Regions from separate parts of the Kitasatospora sp. NEAU-69 genome, predicted to be linked through region 2. Evidence: riboswitches for the same ligand, from Rfam matches in the RefSeq annotation. Region 2 holds a riboswitch; each other region holds the start of a gene.
The links. Region 2 has a riboswitch for cobalamin ahead of cobN (cobaltochelatase subunit CobN). Riboswitches for the same ligand answer to the same signal wherever they lie in the genome.
Positions count from the first base shown of each region.

Region 1: it holds a riboswitch for cobalamin, as region 2 does, so the genes downstream of both, AC060L_RS06425 (ribonucleoside-diphosphate reductase subunit alpha) here and cobN (cobaltochelatase subunit CobN) in region 2, are expected to answer to the same signal.
Region 3: it holds a riboswitch for cobalamin, as region 2 does, so the genes downstream of both, AC060L_RS32505 (cobalamin biosynthesis protein) here and cobN (cobaltochelatase subunit CobN) in region 2, are expected to answer to the same signal.

Region 1 covers NZ_JBWXUE010000004.1:110,404-116,977, reverse strand. The annotation lists gene AC060L_RS06440 (TetR/AcrR family transcriptional regulator) at 64-780, opposite strand; gene AC060L_RS06435 (nitroreductase family deazaflavin-dependent oxidoreductase) at 1,016-1,474, shown strand; gene AC060L_RS06430 (GNAT family N-acetyltransferase) at 1,597-2,109, shown strand; cobalamin riboswitch at 2,369-2,524, shown strand; gene AC060L_RS06425 (ribonucleoside-diphosphate reductase subunit alpha) at 2,743-5,136, shown strand; gene AC060L_RS06420 (ribonucleotide-diphosphate reductase subunit beta) at 5,169-6,164, shown strand; gene AC060L_RS06415 (glycoside hydrolase domain-containing protein) at 6,318-6,574, opposite strand, start outside.
Region 2 covers NZ_JBWXUE010000020.1:82,590-89,163, reverse strand. The annotation lists gene cobN (cobaltochelatase subunit CobN) at 1-2,076, opposite strand, end outside; cobalamin riboswitch at 2,188-2,334, opposite strand; gene AC060L_RS22835 (PDZ domain-containing protein) at 2,458-3,177, opposite strand; gene AC060L_RS22830 (hypothetical protein) at 3,401-4,732, shown strand; gene AC060L_RS22825 (precorrin-8X methylmutase) at 4,729-5,355, shown strand; gene AC060L_RS22820 (precorrin-2 C(20)-methyltransferase) at 5,352-6,574, shown strand, end outside.
Region 3 covers NZ_JBWXUE010000041.1:38,316-44,889, forward strand. The annotation lists gene AC060L_RS32495 (putative cobaltochelatase) at 1-436, opposite strand, end outside; gene AC060L_RS32500 (cobyric acid synthase) at 472-2,019, opposite strand; gene AC060L_RS32505 (cobalamin biosynthesis protein) at 2,016-2,972, opposite strand; cobalamin riboswitch at 3,175-3,389, opposite strand; gene AC060L_RS32510 (helix-turn-helix domain-containing protein) at 3,581-4,318, shown strand; gene AC060L_RS32515 (alpha/beta hydrolase) at 4,546-5,670, shown strand; gene AC060L_RS32520 (hypothetical protein) at 6,005-6,574, shown strand, end outside.

The DNA of each region.
Region 1 (6,574 bases), on a different contig from region 2:
CGGCCGGCCGGCCGCCCGGACGCCCCATTCGGCGTTCACCGCCCGGCGTTCAATGCCCGCTGTTCAGCGCGGGGCGTCCGGAAGGCCCAGCAGGTCCGCCATCTGCTCCACCGAGTAGTCGAAGAACGCATCGGCCGGATCCGCGCTGCCCACGAGGTGACCGAAGAGCTCGAACCCGACCATGCCGAACAGCTGCGTCCACGCGATCATCGTCCGGGCCAGGACGACCTGGGGCAGCTCCGGCGCGTACTGCTCGGCGATCCTCGCGAGCTGACCGGAGAGCTCCGGGGAGAGCGGTGGCGCCGGTGCCGCCGCCAGCCGTCCGCCCGCAGCGCGCATCACCTCGACGAACGCGAGCGGGATCCGGGCCGCCGAGGCGATGGTCTCCGGCGGCGCGTGGTAGCCGGGCACCGGAGTGCCGTAGAGCAGCGCGTACTCGTGCGGGTGCGCCAGCGCCCACTGGCGCACGGCCGAGCAGAGCGCGCGCCAGCGCGGCCGCGCACCGGGCGCGGCACCGGATGCCGCCTGGGCCGCCTGGGCCGCCCGCTCGACCGCGTCGGCGAGGTCGTCGTACGCATCGATGATCAATGCGGTGAGCAGCTCGTCGCGGCTCGGGAAGTAGCGGTAGAGCGCCGAGGAGGCCATCCCGAGGGCGCGCGCGACGGCGCGCAGCGAGAGCTGTTGCGCCCCCGCCACCTCGACCTGGCGTCGAGCCTCTTGCTTGATCTCGATGGTGAGCTCTTCGCGGGCACGCTCCCGCGCAGTTCGAATCGCGGCCATGGGGGTAAGCCTGCCACACATGCGAGCAGCGCACGTGAATCAGAGCAGTGACCCGTCTTGAGAGCATCGCTTCGAAACGAGAGCAGTGCTCTTGACTCTCCGGCGCCGCTGCGGGACTCTGGAAACAGGAAACGAGAGCACTGCTCTCGAACAGGATCACCGATCTCGTTCGCTATCACTGCTCCCGCAGCACCAGCACCACCGCCACCACTCGTCCCACCGGAGGAGCCCCCCGATGTCACAGTCAGAAGCCCCGCGCTACGTCTACTCCGGCAGCCGCGCCCTGGTCTGGAGCAACCGCCTGGTCGCCGCGCTCACCCGGGCCGGGATCAGCCTCTGGGGCTCGCGGGTCCTCGCCGTGCGCGGCCGCAAGAGCGGTGAGTGGCGCACCACCCCCGTGAACCTGCTCACCCACCAGGGCGCCCGCTACCTGGTCGCGCCGCGCGGCCACACCCAGTGGGTGCGCAACCTGCGCGCCTCGGGCACCGGCGAGCTGCGCCTGGGCAAGAAGGTCGAGGTGTTCCACGCGACCGAGCTCGCCGACAGCGAGAAGCCCGAGGTGCTGCGCGCCTACCTGCGGCGCTGGAAGTTCGAGGTCGGCGTCTTCTTCCAGGGCGTGGACGCCAACGCCTCCGAGGCCGAGCTGCTCCGGATCGCCCCCGGCTACCCGGTCTTCCGGCTCGCCGAGCACTGAGCCGCGCTCCCGCCTCGCCCTCCCACCTCGCCGCCGCACCGGACCCCGTTCAGGACCCCTCCCGACCCCGTTCAGGACCCCTCCCGACCGTCCACGAACCACGGCTTTGGCAGACTGTCCCGATGAGCATCCTCATCCGCGCCGCACGTGCAGAAGATCTCGACCCCGCGGGCGAGGTCACCGTCGAGGCCTTCGTCGGCGACGGCCACACCGACCCCGAGTCCCCCTACATCGCGCTGCTGCGCGACACCGCCCGCCGGGCCGCCGAGGCCGAGCTGCTGGTCGCCGTCGATCCGGCGGACCTCTCGCACGGCCCGTCCGGCCGGGTGCTGGGCTGTGTGACCTTCGCGGTCGGCGGCACCGAGTGGGCCGACATAGCGACGCCCGAGGAGGGCGAGATCCGGATGCTGGCCGCCGCAGCAGCAGCCCGCGGGCGCGGCGTCGGCGAGGCGCTGGTCCGGGCCTGCATCGCGCGGGCCCGCGAGCTCGAACTGGCCGGGATGGCCTTCTCCACCCGGCCCGGGATGACGGCGGCGCACCGGATCTACGAGCGGGTGGGCTTCCGCCGCGCGCCCGAGCGCGACTGGTACCCGCGGCCCGAGATCGACCTGCTCGTCTACGCGATGGCCTTCTGACAGCCCAGCCCCGACGCACCCCGACGCCACCCCGCAACACGCCGACCGGCGCCCCCGCCGGCCCCCGTCACACCGCTGCCGCACCCCTGCCGTACCCCCACCCCGCGCCCCCGCCGACACGCCGATCCGACATGCCGTCAGGCCCTGTGTGGGGCGGCTCGTGCGCACGCGGAGGCGTCACCGTTGCAGCTCCGTCACGAGTCTGACACGCCCTGCCACACAACATGTGGTGCTTCATCTTCGAGGCACCACTAGATGTATGCTCTCTCTCGCTGTCGATGCAGGGGAACCCGGTGCGAACCCGGGACTGCCCCGCAGCGGTGAGCGGGCCCGCCCACAGGCATTTCCGAGGCTTAGCAAGGCCTCCCAGGGCGTCCCCGCCAGTCCGAGTACCTGCCGACGGTGTGCCACCGGCTTCCCCGCAGAGGCCCTATCGCACGTATGTCAGTCCGGGCCTCGCGGGTGGGCTCAGGGACGCCGCCGTCGCACGCCACCACTGGTTGGCGTGCGCGCTGCTGCCCTGCTCCGCTCGCGCCGGTCCGGTGCTCCGCCGCCCTCCCTCGGGTCGGCGGAGTTGCCCCGTCCGCCGCGTCGCCAGGAGAGAGCGCCTTGACCACCGCTGCCTCAGCCACCCTGCCCACCCAGGGATCCAGCACCTCCCCCGCCTCCAAGTCCGACCCCGGGTCGGCGCTGCTGCGGCTGCTGACGGACCTGAGCTGCGACCTCCCCCAGGCCGACCCCGGCCACGTGGCCGCCGCCGCGCTGCGCGGCCGCAACGCCGGCTCCGACTTCGCCGAGCTGCGCGGGCTGGCCATGGAAGCCGCCGCCTCGATGATCGCCGAGGACCCGCAGTACTCGAAGCTGGCCGCCCGCCTGCTCGCCCAGGAGATCTCGGACGAGGCCGACAGCCAGGGCGCCACCTCCTTCGCCGCCTCGATCGCGGTCGGCCACGCCGAGGGCCTGATCGGCGACACCACCGCCGACTTCGTCGCCAAGCACGCCGCCGCGCTCGACGCGCTGATCGACCCGGACGGCGACGGCCGGTTCGAGTACTTCGGCCTGCGCACCGTGCAGTCCCGCTACCTGCTGCGCCACCCGATCACCCGCAAGGTGGTCGAGAAGCCGCAGCACTTCCTGCTGCGCGTCGCGAGCGGCCTGGCGGTCGGCGACAGCGAGCAGTCGGTCGCCGAGGTGGCCGAGCTGTACCGCCTGATGAGCCGGCTGGAGTACCTGACCTCCTCGCCGACCCTCTTCAACTCCGGCACCCGGCACCCGCAGATGTCCAGCTGCTACCTGCTGGACTCGCCGCTGGACAACCTGGACTCGATCTACTCCCGCTACGCGCAGATCGCCCGGCTCTCCAAGCACGCCGGCGGCATCGGCCTGTCCTACTCGCGGATCCGCTCGCGCGGCAGCCTGATCCGCGGCACGAACGGCAAGTCCAACGGCATCGTGCCGTTCCTGCGCACGCTGGACTCCTCGGTCGCCGCGGTCAACCAGGGCGGCCGGCGCAAGGGCGCGGCCTGCGTCTACCTGGAGACCTGGCACGCCGACATCGAGGAGTTCCTCGAGCTGCGCGACAACACCGGTGAGGAGGCGCGCCGCACGCACAACCTCAACCTGGCGCACTGGATCCCGGACGAGTTCATGCGCCGGGTGAACGCCAACGCCGACTGGTCGCTCTTCTCCCCGGCCGACGTCCCCGAGCTGGTCGACCTGTGGGGCGAGGAGTTCGACGAGGCGTACCTGAAGGCCGAGGCGGCCGGCAAGGCCGTCCGCAGCATCCCCGCGCAGACGCTCTACGCCCGGATGATGCGCACCCTGGCGCAGACCGGCAACGGCTGGATGACCTTCAAGGACGCCTCCAACCGCGCCGCCAACCAGACCGCGCTGCCCGGCCGCACCGTGCACTCCTCGAACCTGTGCACCGAGATCCTGGAGGTCACCGACGACTCCGAGACCGCGGTCTGCAACCTCGGCTCGGTCAACCTCGGCGCGCACGTCGCCGACGGCGCGTCGGCCGACGACCTGCTGAACGCGCTGGACTGGGAGCGCCTGGACGCCACCGTGCGCACCGCGGTGACCTTCCTCGACCGCGTGGTGGACATCAACTTCTACCCGACCACCGAGGCCGGCACCTCCAACTCCCGCTGGCGCCCGGTCGGCCTGGGCGTGATGGGCCTGCAGGACGTCTTCTTCAAGCTCCGGCTCGACTTCGACTCCGCCGAGGCCCGCAAGCTCTCCACGCTGATCTCCGAGCGGATCATGCTGACCGCGTACGAGCGCTCCAGCGAGCTCGCCGAGCAGTTCGGGCAGCACCCGGCGTACGGCGAGACCCGCGCCGCCCGCGGCCAGCTGCACATCGACCACTTCGACACCGCGCCGCAGTGGCAGGACCGCTGGGACGCGCTGCGCGCCACGATCGCCCGCACCGGCCTGCGCAACTCGCTGCTGCTCGCGATCGCGCCGACCGCGACGATCGCCTCGATCGCCGGCGTCTACGAGTGCATCGAGCCGCAGGTCTCCAACCTGTTCAAGCGCGAGACGCTGTCCGGCGAGTTCCTCCAGGTCAACCCGTACCTGGTGCGCGAGCTGAAGGAGCTCGGCGTCTGGGACCAGCAGACCCGGGACGCGCTGCGCGACGCCAACGGCTCGGTGCAGGACTTCAACTGGCTGCCCGCCGAGGTCCGTTCGCTCTACCGCACGGCCTGGGAGCTGCCCCAGCGCGCGCTGATCGACCTGGCCGCCGCCCGGCAGCCGTTCATCGACCAGAGCCAGTCGCTGAACCTGTTCATGGCCGCGCCGACCATCGGCAAGCTCAGCTCGATGTACGCGTACGCGTGGAAGGTCGGTCTGAAGACCACCTACTACCTGCGCTCGCGTCCGGCCACCCGGATCGCCCAGGCCGCGTCCGGCGCCGCCCGTCCGGCAGTCAGTATCCCCTCCCCCACGATGACCCCCGAGGAGCAGGCCGCCGCCCTCGCCTGCTCCCTGGAGAACCCCGAGTCCTGCGAGGCCTGCCAGTGAGCACCACCCCTGAGACGCCCGGCCGCGAGAAGATGCTGCTCGACCCCGGCTTCGAGCTGACGCTGCGCCCGATGCGCTACCCGTCCTTCTACGACCGCTACCGGGACGCGATCAAGAACACCTGGACCGTCGAGGAGGTGGACCTGCACTCCGACGTCGCCGACCTCGCCAAGCTCAGCGAGGGCGAGCGGCACATGATCGGCCGCCTGGTCGCCTTCTTCGCCACCGGTGACTCGATCGTCGCCAACAACGTGGTGCTGAGCCTCTACAAGCACATCAACTCCCCTGAGGCCCGGCTCTACCTGTCCCGGCAGCTGTTCGAGGAGGCCGTGCACGTCCAGTTCTACCTGACGCTGCTCGACACCTACCTGCCCGACCCGGACGACCGCGCGGCCGCCTTCGACGCGGTGGAGAACATCCCCTCCATCCACCAGAAGGCGCAGTTCTGCTTCACGTACATGAACGCGGTCGACCACATCGACTCGCTGCAGACCAAGGATGACCGCCGGGCCTTCCTGCTCAACCTGATCTGCTTCGCCGCCTGCGTCGAGGGCCTCTTCTTCTACGGCGCCTTCGCCTACGTGTACTGGTTCCGCAGCCGCGGCCTGCTGCACGGCCTGGCCACCGGCACCAACTGGGTCTTCCGCGACGAGTCCATGCACATGGACTTCGCCTTCTCGGTGGTGGACACGGTCCGCGCCGAGGAGCCCGACCTCTTCGACGACAAGATGGCCCAGCAGGTCACCGAGATGCTGGAGCAGGCCGTCGAGGCCGAGCTCCAGTTCGCCCGCGACCTCTGCGGCGAGGGCCTGCCCGGCATGAACACCGAGTCGATGCGCCAGTACCTGGAGGCCGTCGCCGACCAGCGCCTGGCCCGCCTCGGCATGCCGATCCGCTACGGCTCGACGAACCCGTTCGGCTTCATGGAGCTGCAGAACGTCCAGGAGCTGACGAACTTCTTCGAGCGCCGGGTCTCCGCCTACCAGGTCGCGGTCGAGGGCTCGGTCGCCTTCGACGACGACTTCTAGGCAACCGGCAGACAGGCCGACGGGCTGACCGGCCCACAGCCCTACGGGCCGGTCACCAAGACGCAGTCGGGCCCCACTGACCAGCAGGCCAGTGGGGCCCGACGCGTTTCCGGCCACCGAGCGGCAGCCGTCAACGCAGCTTCTGACGAAGCGTCAGCTCGCGTTCCACCAGGTGTTGCTGGCCCAGAGCGAGCCGCCGACACCCTGGCCGCCGCCCTGCTTGTAGACCACGAAGTTGCCGTCGTTCTGCATGAACGCCCAGGCGTTCGGGTTGCCCTGGGTGTTGGTGGACCAGAGCGCGCCGCCGACGCTGGAGCTGCCGCCCTTGCGGTACACGACGAAGTTGCCGTCGCTCTGCATCACCGCGTAAGCCCCCGGGTTCCCGGCCGTGTTGGAGGACCAGATGGCCG
Region 2 (6,574 bases):
CCGGGCGCGCAGGATCGCCAGCACCAGGTTGACCCGGTCGGTGCCGGCCGGCGCCTGGCCGAGCACGTGCAGTCCGTCGCGGATCTGCGCGTCCTTGACCTCGCAGAGCCAGCCGTCGACGTGCAGCAGGAAGTCGTCGAAGCCGTCGTCCTCGGGCCGCTCGTCGAGGCCGAGGTCGTGGTCGAGCCGGGCGGCCTGGATCAGCGTCCAGATCTGCGCGCGGACGGCGGGCAGCTTCGCCGGGTCCATCGCGGCGATGTTGGCGTGCTCGTCGAGCAGTTGCTCCAGCCGGGCGATGTCGCCGTAGCTCTCGGCGCGGGCCATCGGCGGGACCAGGTGGTCCACCAGGGTCGCGTGCGCCCGGCGCTTGGCCTGGGTGCCCTCGCCCGGGTCGTTGACCAGGAACGGGTAGATCAGCGGCAGGTCGCCGAGCGCGGCGTCCGGGCCGCAGTCGGCGGAGAGCGCGGCGGTCTTGCCGGGCAGCCACTCCAGGTTGCCGTGCTTGCCGAGGTGCACCACCGCGTCGGCGCCGAAGCCGCCGTCGGCCTGGGCGGCCGCGATCCAGCGGTAGGCGGCCAGGTAGTGGTGCGAGGGCGGCAGGTCCGGGTCGTGGTAGATGGCGACCGGGTTGGCGCCGAAGCCGCGCGGCGGCTGGACCAGCACGAGCAGGTTGCCGGCCCGCATCGCGGCGAGCACGATGTCGCCGTCCGGGTTCTGGCTGCGGTCCACGTACAGCTCGCCCGGGGCCGGGCCCCAGTGCTCCTCGACGTCGCCGCGCAGGCCCTCGGGCAGCGTCGCGTACCAGCGGCGGTAGTCGGCGGCCGGGATCCGGACGGGGTTGCGGGCCAGCTGGTCCTCGGTGAGCCAGTCCTGGTCGTAACCGCCGGCCTCGATCAGCGCCTTGATCAGCGCGTCGCCCTCGTGCTCGCCCTCCACCGGCTCCATGCCGGGGAAGCCCTCGCCGAGGTCCCAGCCCTCGTCGCGCAGGCGGCGCAGCAGGCGGGCCGCGCTCGCGGGGGTGTCCAGGCCCACCGCGTTGCCGACCCGGGCGTGCTTGGTCGGGTACGCGGACAGCACCAGCGCCAACCGCCGCTCGGCGGCCGGGATGTGCCGCAGCCTGGCGTGCCGCACCGCGATCCCGGCGACCCGGGCGGCGCGCTCGGGGTCGGCCGCGTAGACCGTCAGGCCGTCCTCGTCGAGCTCCTTGAAGGAGAACGGGACGGTGATCAGCCGGCCGTCGAACTCCGGGACGGCGACCTGGGTCGCGGTGTCCAGCGGGGAGAGGCCGTCGTCGCTGGACTCCCACTGCTCGCGCGACCAGGTCAGGCAGAGCGCCTGCAGGATCGGCCGGTCGAGCGCGGCCAGTGCGCCGGCGTCCCAGGCCTCCTCGTCGCCGCCGGCCTGTGCCTCGGCGGGGCGGGTGCCGCCGGCGGCCAGCACGGTGGTCACGATCGCGTCGGCGGCGCCGAGTTCGGCGAGCAGCTCGGCGGGCGCGCCGCGCAGCGAGGAGCAGTAGAACGGGCGGGCCTGGCCGCCGGCGTCCTCGATCGCCGCGCAGAGCGTGTCCACGAACGCGGTGTTGCCGCTCATGTGGTGCGCGCGGTAGTAGAGGACCGCGACGGACGGGCCCTCGGTGCGGCGCGGCGTGCGCTCCAGCGGACCCCAGTCGGGCGCCGAGGCGGGCGGCGCGAAGCCGTGGCCGGTGAGCAGCACGGTGTCGGAGAGGAAGGCGGCGAGCTCGGCCAGGTTCGCCGGGCCGCCGTGCGCGAGGTAGGCGTGCGCCTCGGCGGCGAGGCCGGCCGGGACGGTGGACAGCTCCATCAGCTGCGCGTCCGGGGCCTGCTCACCGCTCAGCACGATCACCGGGCGTGGGCCGGCCAGCAGCGCGTCCAGGCCCTCCTGCCAGGCGCGGCGGCCGCCGAGCAGCCGGACCACCACCAGGTCGGTGCCCTCGACCAGCGCGGGCAGGTCCTCGGGGGCGAGCCGGGCCGGGTTGCCGAGCCGGTACGGGACCGGGCCGGCGGACGCGCGGGCGGAGAGCAGGTCGGTGTCGGAGGTCGACAGGAGCAGGATCACGCGGCGGCCCTCCCGGCGCGGTGGGCGGTCACGGGCATGGCGATGCACATTCGGCGGGCCTTCCTCGGGGTCCGCGCCCCGATGGGAGTGCCCCCGGCCACAGGCTGGGGGCGCGTGAAGGGACGGCCGGGAGTTCCTGGCTGCCACGGCCGCTGAGCCGTGGTCACAGTGGCGGGACCGCACCGGCTTCGCACCGGTTTCCTCCCCGCGCCGTCACTGGCGTGCACGGGCCGACGGCCCGTCCGGCGACATCTTAGACCGACCGGTAAATGGTGGGTGGGCGGGCGTGCTGCCATGCGCACGGGCCGGGACGCGCGGCCCGCCGTGGCGCACGTCCCGGCCCGGGGGCCTGTCGTCGGGCGGATCACCGCCGGGTGTGGGCTACTTCCAGGTGAGGCCCTTGCCCAGGGTGAACGGGTCGCCCCAGTACTCGGCTCCGGTGACCTTCGTGGAGGCCGACGGGGCGAGCGCGACCGCGCAGCTCGTCGCGGTCTGGCCGGTGGTGAAGCCGCTCGGCAGCGAGTTGTTCGGGCACTTGTCGAACTGGCCGATCATCATCAGGTCCTGGGCCTCGGTGCCGTCCGGCAGCAGCCCCTTGATCTGGGTCACGCTGGAGAAGGACAGGTCGGTGCTGCCGGTGTTCTTGACCGAGAAGTGGATGTAGTACGGGACCTTGCCGGCCGCCTGGTCACCGAGCTTGAGCGCGGTGAGGTCGGCCGGGCTGCCGGCCTCGATCGAGGTGACGGTCAGCGCGATGGTGCCCTTCGTGCTGCCGTAGGTGAACGGGAACTGGGCCGGCTGGCCGATCTTGAAGGTCTGGCCGGCCTTGGCGTCCGTGCCGCTTCCGCCGGTCGCGGCGCCGGTGCCGCCGGCGCTCTTGCTTGCCGCCGGGCTGGTCGGCGCGCCGGTCGGCGCCGCCGCACCGGTCGGTGCGAGCGGCGATGCTGCGGCGGACTTGCTCGGTGCGGCTGCGGCTGCGGACGTGCCGGCCGTGCTCGGTCCGGTGGTCTCGTCGGGCCCGCAGGCGGTCATGGCCAGCGAGCCGATCGCGGCCAGCGTGACGAATCCGAGCATGGTTGTGCGTGCGCCGAATGCGCTCATGTCGTGCTCCCCCGTTGTTCAGCGGATCACCACGCGGTGATCGTGTGACGGCCGCCCTCTGATGGCGCGGCAGCGAACGACCGTACCAGTCCCGTCTGTCCCTTCTGTCACTTGTGACCCCGCTGTAGCAGCAGTGGTACGCAGTCGGGTCATGTCGCTGGAGACGCGGATCACGCTTCTTGCGGGGCATACGTCCGGTCGGATCATCGGTATGCTCGCGGCCATGTCACCCTCACCCGCCTCCTCCGAGCCTGCCCCCGTCCGGGCTGGTCGGGGGCGTGACGACGCCTGCCCGGGCGCGCTGCGGCTGCATGCCGCCGACGACGGGGCGCTGGCCCGGGTCCGGGTGCCCGGCGGTCTGCTGGCGGCGGATCAGGCGCTCGCGCTGGCCCGCGCCGCCGAGCAGCTCGGGGACGGCTCGCTGGAGACCACCTCGCGTGGCAACGTGCAGCTGCGCGGGCTGCCGGCCGACGCGGGCGCGGAGCTCGCGGCCCGGCTGCGCGCGGTCGGGCTGCTGCCGTCCGATGCGCACGAGCGGGTGCGCAACATCGTCGCCTCGCCGCTCGCCGGCCTCGACGGCGGCCGCGACCTGACGGCCTGGGTGCGTGAGCTGGACGCGTTGATCTGCGACTCGGTGACCGCCCGTGAGCTCTCCGGACGGTTCCTCTTCGCGCTGGACGACGGGCGCGGTGACGTCGCGTCACTGGACGCCGATGTGACCTTGATCGCTGCCACCGACGGCGCTGCCACCGACGGTGCTGCTGCCGCCGCGCCGACCGACGGCGCCGGTGCGCTGCTGCGGCTCGGCCGCGCCGACTGGTGCGCTCCGGTGGCCGGACCGGCGGACGCGCTCGCGGCGGCCGAGGAGTTCGTCCGGCTGCGCAGTGGCGGCTGGCGGATCCGCGAGGCCGACCCGACCGGCGCCGTGCTGGCCGAGCGGCTCGGCCTGAGCCGCCGGCCGCTGCCGGCGCAGCCGGGCCGTCGTCCCGAGGTCGGGGTCCTCACGGGTGCGCCCGGACAGGCCCTGGTTGTCGGACTGCGGTTCGGCCGGGCGAGCGCCGAGCAGTGGCGGGCCCTGGTCGCGGCGAGCTCCGGCGGGCTGCGGGTCACCCCGTGGCGCGGTGTGGTGCTGCCGGGTGCGGCGCCCGCCGAACTGCCACGGCTGGCCGCCGCCGGCCTGCGCACCGACCCCGGCTCGCCGTGGGAGCAGGCCACCGCCTGCACCGGTGCGCCCGGTTGCGCGAAGTCGCTCGCCGACGTGCGCACCGACGCGGCCGCCGCACTGGACGCCGCCCCGTCGACCGCCACCCACCGGGATCAGCAGGGCCACCGGGGCCGGCAGGACGACCGGGAGCCGCCGCTGCTCCCGGTGCACTGGTCGGGCTGCGAGCGCCGCTGCGGCCACCCGGCCGGCCCGTACGTCGACGTCCTCGCGACCACCGGCGGCTACCGGGTACACCGGACCGGTGGCGGCGCGCAGCCGGCCGACAGCGCAGCAGAAGTGCCGAACCAAGAGATGGCAGCGGCCGTCGCCGCCGCCCGGAGGACCACGTGATCGAGTACGAGAAGGACGGCGCGGCGATCTACCGCGAGTCCTTTGCCACCATCCGCGCCGAGGCTGACCTGGCCGGTCTGCCGGCCGACGTCTCCCAGGTCGCGGTGCGGATGATCCACGCCTGCGGGATGACCGACCTGGTCGCCGACCTGCTCTGGACCCCGGGCGTGGTCGCCTCGGCGCGTGCCGCACTGCGGGCCGGTGCGCCGATCCTGTGCGACGTCTCGATGGTGGCCAGCGGCGTGACCCGCAAGCGGCTGCCCGCCGACAACGAGGTCATCTGCACCCTCTCCGACCCGCGAGTTCCGGGCCTGGCAGCCGAGTTGGGGAACACCCGCAGTGCCGCCGCGATGGAGCTGTGGCTGCCGCACCTGGAGGGCGCGGTGGTCGCCGTCGGCAACGCGCCGACCTCGCTCTTCCGGCTGCTGGAGATGATCGAGGCGGGCGCGCCGCGCCCGGCCGCGGTGATCGGCGTCCCGGTGGGCTTCATCGGCGCGGCCGAGTCCAAGCAGGCGCTGGCCGAGCACCCCTCGGGCCTGGAGCACCTGGTGGTCCGCGGCCGCCGCGGCGGCAGTGCGATGGCCGCCGCCGCGCTCAACGCGATTGCGAGTGAGGTCGAATGACGGATCGTCAGACAGAACCTCAGGCAGGACCTCAGGCGGACCCGCAGGGTGGCGGTGGCGCGACCGGCCGGCTGTACGGGATCGGGCTCGGTCCGGGTGACCCCTCGCTGCTGACCGTGCGGGCCGTCGAGCTGATCGGCCGGGCCGATGTGGTCGCCTACCACAGCGCCCGGCACGGCCGGTCGATCGCCCGCTCGATAGCCGAGCGCTATCTGACGGGCAGTCAGATCGAGGAGCAGCTGGTCTATCCGGTCACCGTGGAGACCACCGACCACCCCGGCGGCTACCGGGGCGCGTTGGAGGAGTTCTACGAGGAGGCCGCGGCCCGGCTCGCCGCCCACCTGGACGCCGGCCGGGACGTCGCGGTGCTCGCCGAGGGCGACCCGCTCTTCTACGGTTCGTACCAGCACATGCACAAGCGCCTGGCGCACCGCTACCCGACCGAGGTGGTGCCCGGCGTGACCTCGGTCAGCGCGGCCGCCGCGCGCCTGGGCACCGCGCTGGTCGAGGCGGAGGAGGTGCTGACCATCATCCCGGGCACGCTGCCCGAGGAGGAGCTGACCGCCCGGCTGGCCGGCACCGACGCGGCCGTGGTGATGAAGCTCGGCCGCACCTTCCCGACCGTGCGCCGGGCGCTGGAGCGGGCCGGCCGGCTCGACGAGGCGCAGTACGTGGAGCGCGCCACCATGGCGGGTGAGCGGACCGCGCCGCTGGCCGAGGTGGACCCCGAGAGCGTGCCGTACTTCGCGGTCGCCGTCGTGCCCAGCCCGCTCAACCGGCCCGCGCGCGAGCCGGAGCCGGGCCGGGGCGAGGTCGTGGTGGTCGGGCTCGGCCCGGCCGGCCCGCTCTGGCTGACCGCCGAGGCGCGCGGTGCGCTGGCCGGTGCGACCGACCTGGTCGGCTACACGACCTACCTGGACCGGGTGCCGGTCCGCCCCGGCCAGCAGCGGCACGGCTCGGACAACAAGGTGGAGTCCGAGCGCGCCGAGTTCGCGCTGGACCTGGCCCGGCGCGGCCACCGGGTCGCGGTGGTCTCCTCCGGCGACCCGGGCGTCTTCGCGATGGCCACGGCGGTGCTGGAGGTGGCCTGCGGCGAGGCGTACCGCGAGGTGCCGGTGCGGATCGTGCCCGGCATGACCGCCGCGCACGCCGCCGCCTCCCGGGCCGGTGCGCCGCTCGGCCACGACTACGCGGTGGTCTCGCTCTCCGACCGGCTCAA
Region 3 (6,574 bases), on a different contig from region 2:
CCATCGCGGCGGCGTCCAGCAGCAGGTCCACCACGTGGTCCTGCAGCAGGTTGACCTCGTCGATGTAGAGCACGCCGCGGTGCGCCTGGGCGAGCAGCCCGGGCTCGTACGCCTTGACGCCCTCGGCGAGCGCCCGCTCCAGGTCGAGCGAGCCGACGATCCGGTCCTCGGTGACGCCGACCGGCAGCTCGACAAGCCGGGCGGGCCGCTCCGCGACCGGCCCGGCGGCGCTGTGCGGACCGTCCGGGCACTGCGGATCGGGCGCCGCGGGGTCACAGGCGAACCGGCAGCCGTCCACCACCGCGAGCGAGGGCAGCAGCCCCGCCAGCGCGCGCACCATGGTCGACTTCGCGGTCCCCTTCTCGCCGCGCACCAGCACCCCGCCGACAGCCGGCGAGACCGCGTTGAGCAGCAGCCCGAGCCGCAGGTCGGCCATCCCGACGATCGCCGTGAACGGGTATCGAACGTCACTCAAAGCAGCTCACCTTCCATTGCGCGTGTGGCCGGAGCCCCCGGCGGGACGAACGGCAGGCCGCCGCCCGGACCGCCCTCGATCAGCCGCCACAGCGCGGCGGTGTCGGCATGCTCCTCGATCAGGTCCCCGAGCCGGTCCAGCCGCTCCTCCCGGGCCGCCGCGAACGAGGTGTCCGGCGCGGGCACGAAGGCCCGCCCCGCCATCGCCGCGACCTCGCGCAGGAACGCCCGGCGGAAGCCGTCGTTCTCCAGCGCGCCGTGCCAGGTGGTGCCCCAGACCGAGCCGGTCCGGCAGCCCTCCAGGCCGTGTCCGTCGGCGTCGGACATGAACGGCTCGCCGCCCTCGACCGCGACCACGCCGTGGTGGATCTCGTAACCCGCCACCTGCTCGCCGAGCGCGTAGCCGACCGGCCGGGCCAGCACCTTCTCGACCCCGAACTCGACGGTGGTCGGCAGCAGCCCGAGCCCGTCCACCATGCCCGCGCCGGATTCGACCAGGTCGGTGATCCGCCCGCCCAGCATCTGGTAGCCGCCGCAGACCCCGAGCACCGGCTGACCGGCGGCGGCCCGCCGGCGCAGCGGCTGCTCCAGGCCGCGCTCGCGCAGCCAGGCCAGGTCGGCGACGGTCGCCCGGGTGCCGGGCAGCACCACCAGGTCGGCGTCGGCCAGTTCCTCGGGGCGGGTGGCCCAGCGGACCAGCACCCCGGGCTCCTGGGCCAGCGCGTCCAGGTCGGTGAAGTTGGACAGCCGCGGGAACCGCAGCACGGCCACCCGCAGCACGTCGGCGCCGACCGGCCCGGCCGAGCTGCGGTCGACCACGGCGGACAGGTCGAGCGAGTCCTCGGCGTCCAGCCACAGGCCCGGCAGCATCGGCAGCGTGCCGAGCACCGGACGGCCGGTCAGCTCGTGCAGCATGTCCAGGCCGGGCTTGAGCAGCCGCACGTCGCCGCGGAACTTGTTCACCAGCCAGCCGGCGACCAGCCGCTGGTCCTCGGCGTCGAGCAGCGCGAGCGTGCCGTACATCGCGGCGAAGACGCCGCCGCGGTCGATGTCGCCGACCACCACGACCGGCAGCTCGGCGGCCCGGGCCAGGCCCATGTTCGCGATGTCGCGGTCGCGCAGGTTGATCTCGGCGGGCGAGCCGGCGCCCTCGCAGACCACCACGTCGAACCGGCGGCGCAGGTCGGCCAGGCACTCCAGCGAGCGCTCCAGCAGGTACGGCTTGCGCTCGCGGTAGTCCAGCGCGCCGACCTCGGCGATCGGCCGGCCGAGCAGCACCACCTGGCTGCGCCCGTCCGCGCCGGGCTTGAGCAGCACCGGGTTCATCGCGGCCTCGGGCTCCACCCGGGCGGCCTGGGCCTGCATCACCTGGGCCCGGCCGATCTCCGCGCCGTCCATGGTGACCATCGAGTTGAGCGACATGTTCTGCGCCTTGAACGGCGCGACGCTGACGCCCTGGCGGACCAGCCAGCGGCAGATGCCGGCCGTCACCACGCTCTTGCCGGCGTCCGACGTGGTGCCGGCGACCAGCAGTGCGTTGCTCATATCTTCCTCCCCCTCACAGCACGGCGACGGAGCATCAGGACGCGCGCCGCGACCGTCGTGCCCAGCGCCAGCAGCCCGACCCGCCGGGAGAGCCGGCAGGCCCGTTCGATGTCCGAGACGGCGACCGGGCGCAGCTCGGCGCCCAGCACCGGCCGCTGCTCGACCCTCTCGCCGTAGCGCAGCGGACCGCCGAGGCGCACGCCGAGCGCGCCGGCGAAGGCCGACTCGGCCTGGCCGGCGTTCGGGCTCGGGTGCGCGGAGCCGTCCCGCCGCCAGACCCGCAGCGCGGTGCGGCGGGCGGCGGCGGAGTCCGCCGCCGCGACCGTGAGCAGCGCGGTCAGCCGGGCGCCGGGCCAGCCGGCCACGTCGTCCAGCCGGGCGGCGGCCCAGCCGAACCGCTGGTACTTCACCGACTTGTGCCCCACCATCGCGTCCAGCGTGTTGACGGCGCGGAACGCGAGCAGCCCAGGGGCGCCCGCGAGCGCACCCCAGACCAGCGCGTTGACCACGGCGTCGGCGGTGTTCTCGGCCACCGACTCGACCACCGCCCGGGCGATCTGCGGCTCGTCGAGCGCGCTCGGGTCGCGCCCGCACAGGTGCGGCAGCCGCTGCCGGGCCGCTTCGAGGTCGCCGGCCGCGAGCGAGGCGCCGATGGTCCGGGCCTCGCGGGTGAGCGAGCTGCCGCCGAGCACGGTCCAGCCGGCGAGTGCGGCGCCGACGGAGCGGGCGGAGCGGGCGGTCCGGCCCGGCAGCAGCCGTTCCAGTCCAAACTCCAGTCCGGCTGCGCCGGCCGCCACCGCGCCCACGCAGAGCGCGGTGTGCAGCGCGCCGGCGCCGCGGTGGTCGCGCCACAGCACCCGCTCCAGCCGGGCGGCGGCGGTGCCGAAGCCGGCCACCGGGTGGCCGCGGCGCGGGTCGCCGAAGCGCGCATCGGCGGCGTAGCCGGCCACCATGCCCGCCGCGTAGTCGAGTGCCGTCAGGTCGGTGCGGCTCACCGGGCAGCGCAGGGGTGCGCGGAGCAGGGGAGCACTGGGCAAGGGGGCGCAGAGCAGGGGAGCGCTGGGCAAGGATGCGCCGAGCAGGGGTGCGCATCGCGCAGAGGTGTCGGGGCAGGCTGCATGACTGGCTGTGTCCTCACTCAGGGTCCGCGCCCTGGATCGACGAACCGGGGGCGAGAGTCTCCTGGCTCCCGGGGCCGACACACCCTCGGGCCCCGCCGGCGGGGCCGGCCGGTCTCGCCGTCAGCAGCGGGCCGTGACCATGGTTTCGAGCGTGCTCCCCGGTGACAGTGGCGGGACCGCGCCGGATTCGCACCGGCTTCCTCTCCTTGCCTCCGTATGGCCCAAGGATCCCACCACGTGCCGGAACCGGGCGTCAACCGGACCCCGGCCTGGTGGATCACACCGGGGGCGGGCCGGCGAAACCGTCACTACCTCCGAGTAACCGCGCTGCTCGGCGGGGTGGCCTCAGCGAATCGTCCAACACCCTTGCGGGGCCGGTGCTCCGGCTTCGTGCATTCGGCGGGTGGGGCGGGCCATGCCCGGGCGCCTAGCGTCGGGGCATGCGAAGAACCAGGCTGCCGGTCCCCGCCCCGGTCCCGTTCTCCCCGCAGGCCGCCCGGACGCACCGGGCCGCCCTCGGGCTCACCCCGGACCAGGTGGTGGCGGGGATGGCGGCGAACGGCGTCCGGCTGCTGGCGGGCCATCTGCTCAGCTGGGAGGCGGGCGAGCTGCGCCCCGACGAGGTGGAGCTGATCGCGCTGGCCCGCGCGCTGTGGTGCCCGGTGGCGCAGCTGATGGGCGCCGCCCCGGCGAGCCTGCGCGACTTCCGGGTGGCCCGCGAGCTGAGCCAGGAGCAGGCGGCAGCGCGGATCGGGATCGGCGTGCGCACGTACGTCACCGCCGAGCTGACCGGCCGTTGGACCGGGGACGAGACCGAGACCGCCGCGCTGATCGAGGAGCTCGGCCTGACGCTGCGCGACCTGGTGCGGGTGACCGACCGGGCCGCCGAGCTGGAGCTGCGGCTGCGTCAGGCGGTGGACGGGCGCTGGCAGGCGCAGCTGAAGGCGGTCGGCCGGCTGGTGCCGGTGGCGAAGCCGGTGCTCTCCCAGGTGCTGGCGGCGCTGCACGGCGAGTCCCAGGCGGGCTCCTCGCACTGGGGCGCCTCGACCTGGGGCGGGACGGGAGCGGCGGGAGCGGCCGGCCCGGCGACCGTGGAGGCGGCGGTGAGCACCGGGGCGCCGGTGGAGCGGTTCTGGGCGCTGCTGGCGAACGCGGACACCGGCGGCCTGCCGGTCTGACCGCGCCGGGGCCGGGTCGTGCCGGGGCCGGGTCGTGCCGGGATTGGGGCGTGCCGGATTCGGGGCGTGCCGGGCCCGGGGCGGTGGACTTGACGTTCCGTGGTCCCGGACCAGCCCACCCGCCCCGGACGGCTGCCTTCCGGTGGCCCGGCGCGGCGTCCCGGGGTGAACTGGGGTCGTTCCGTGCCGTCCCGGCGTGGGGCGCCGCCACAACCCAGGGGAGAGCCATGCGTTGGGGAACCGCCGCCGTCGCGGCCACCGCGGTCGCCGTCGCAGCGGGCGCCGTCGTCGTGATCGTCGGCCGCCGGGTGTCCGACCTCGCCCTGCGGACCGGGGCCGAGGGCACCGAGCCCGGCCAGGACGAGCCGCCGCTGCGGGTGCACGAGATCGCCGCCCGGGAGGTGACGCTGACCCGCACCCCGGCCAGCGGCCGGCGCGGCCGTTACGCGCTGGACTGGCCCGGCGGCCACGCCGTGGTCGGCGAGGTGCTGCGCACCGCCCCGCAGACCGTCACCCGGCGCCTGGAGCAGATCGCCGGCACCGCGCCGAGCACGGGCACCGAGGTCGAGCTGAGCCCGCGGGTGCTGCGCGGCGACCCCGGCTCGGCCTGCGGGCTGGACTACCTCGACGTGCTCGTGGACGGCGAGCTCGGCACGCTGCCCGCCTGGTACGTGCCGGCGATCCGCGGCACCTGGGTGATCGCGGTGCACGGCCGGTTCGCCGACCGCCAGCAGGCGCTCCCGGCGCTGCCGCTGCTCAAGCGGCTCCAGCTGCCCGCGCTGGTGATCAGCTGCCGCGGCGACCAGGGCGCGCCGCCGGCCCCCGACGGGCTCGGCCACTTCGGCGAGACCGAGTGGAACGACGTCGAGGCGGCGATCCGGTTCGCCAAGCACGCCGGCGCCGGCCGGATCGTGCTGTACGGCTGGTCGGTCGGCGCCGCGACGGTGCTGCAGACCGCGGCCCGCTCGGACTACCGCGACTCGATCGCCGGGCTGATCCTCGATTCGCCGGTGCTGGACTGGGACGCCTCGGTGCGCGGGCTGGCCGCCCGGGCCGGCGTGCCGACCGCGCTGACCGGGCTCGGCGCGCTGGCGGCCGAGGGCCGCACCGGCGTGGACGTGGCCGGCTTCGCGCGGCTCGCCGACGGCACCGACCTGGCCGCCCCCGTGCTGCTGCTGCACAGCCCGCAGGACGGCGTCGCGCCGTACGAGGCGGCGAGCAGGCTGGCCGAGCGCCGCAGCGACCTGGTGAGCCTGCACCCGGTCCCCGGGGCCGGGCACGCCGCGCTCTGGAACGCCGACCCGCACGGCTACGAGGAGACGCTGCGGCGCTTCCTGACCCCGCTGCTCTGAGCCCTGCTGCTCTGAACCCTGCTGCTCTGAACCCCGCTGCTCTGACCGACCACCGGGCGGCCGCCGCCCGCCGCCGCTCGCGGTCGTCCGCAGTCGAACACGACTTAACGCAGTACCTCCGGGCCGATCCGGCACCACCCGGCGGTCACCCCGTTCGGTCACTCCTTGACCACGCACCGTGCCCCCCACTACTGTCGTGCACAGGTCACCAGTCGATCAACGGCCCGGTTTGGGCTCTCTTGCCCCAACTCCGCCCGCCCGTCCACCCAACGCTGTAGAAGACGCGCCGAACTCGATGTGACAGAAGCCCCGCAGACGGGGAAGACTGCACGGCGTGACGTCTCGGAACCCGCGCGACCGTGATGCCCCGCTCCCGCCGACCATGGGTACCGGCGCGACGGTGACCCGTCTACCCGGAACGGCCCGCCGCGCCGACAGCGCGCAGCCGGGCCGTCCCGCCGTACCCCGGCGGCGTACCCCGAAGCCGGCCCCCGGCCGCGGCCGCGTCCCGGTGCCCGAGGGGCAGCCGGCACCGGCCGAGCTGGCCCCGCTGGCCCGCCGGATGCTCGCCGACGCCGTGCGGATCGCCCGCTGGGCCGGCGAACTCTCGGCGGTGGACAAGCGCGGCGAACTGCTCCCCGACGACGCCCGCGCGGCCGGCCGCGCGCTGGCCGTCACGGTGGGCGCCGCCGCCAAGGCCTGGGGCCAGGCCCTGCTGGTCGGCCTCGTCGAGCCGCGGGACGGCGGTGCCGGCCCCGGCTGGCGGCTGCACGCCTGGGAGCACGACGACGAGGCCGTGCTGCGCGGCTGGTCCGCACTCTTCGACGCCTGGACGCTGCTCGCCCCGGTGCCGCCCGCCGCGCTGCGCGGCGTCTTCGCGGTGCTGGCCGGCCAGGCCGTCGAC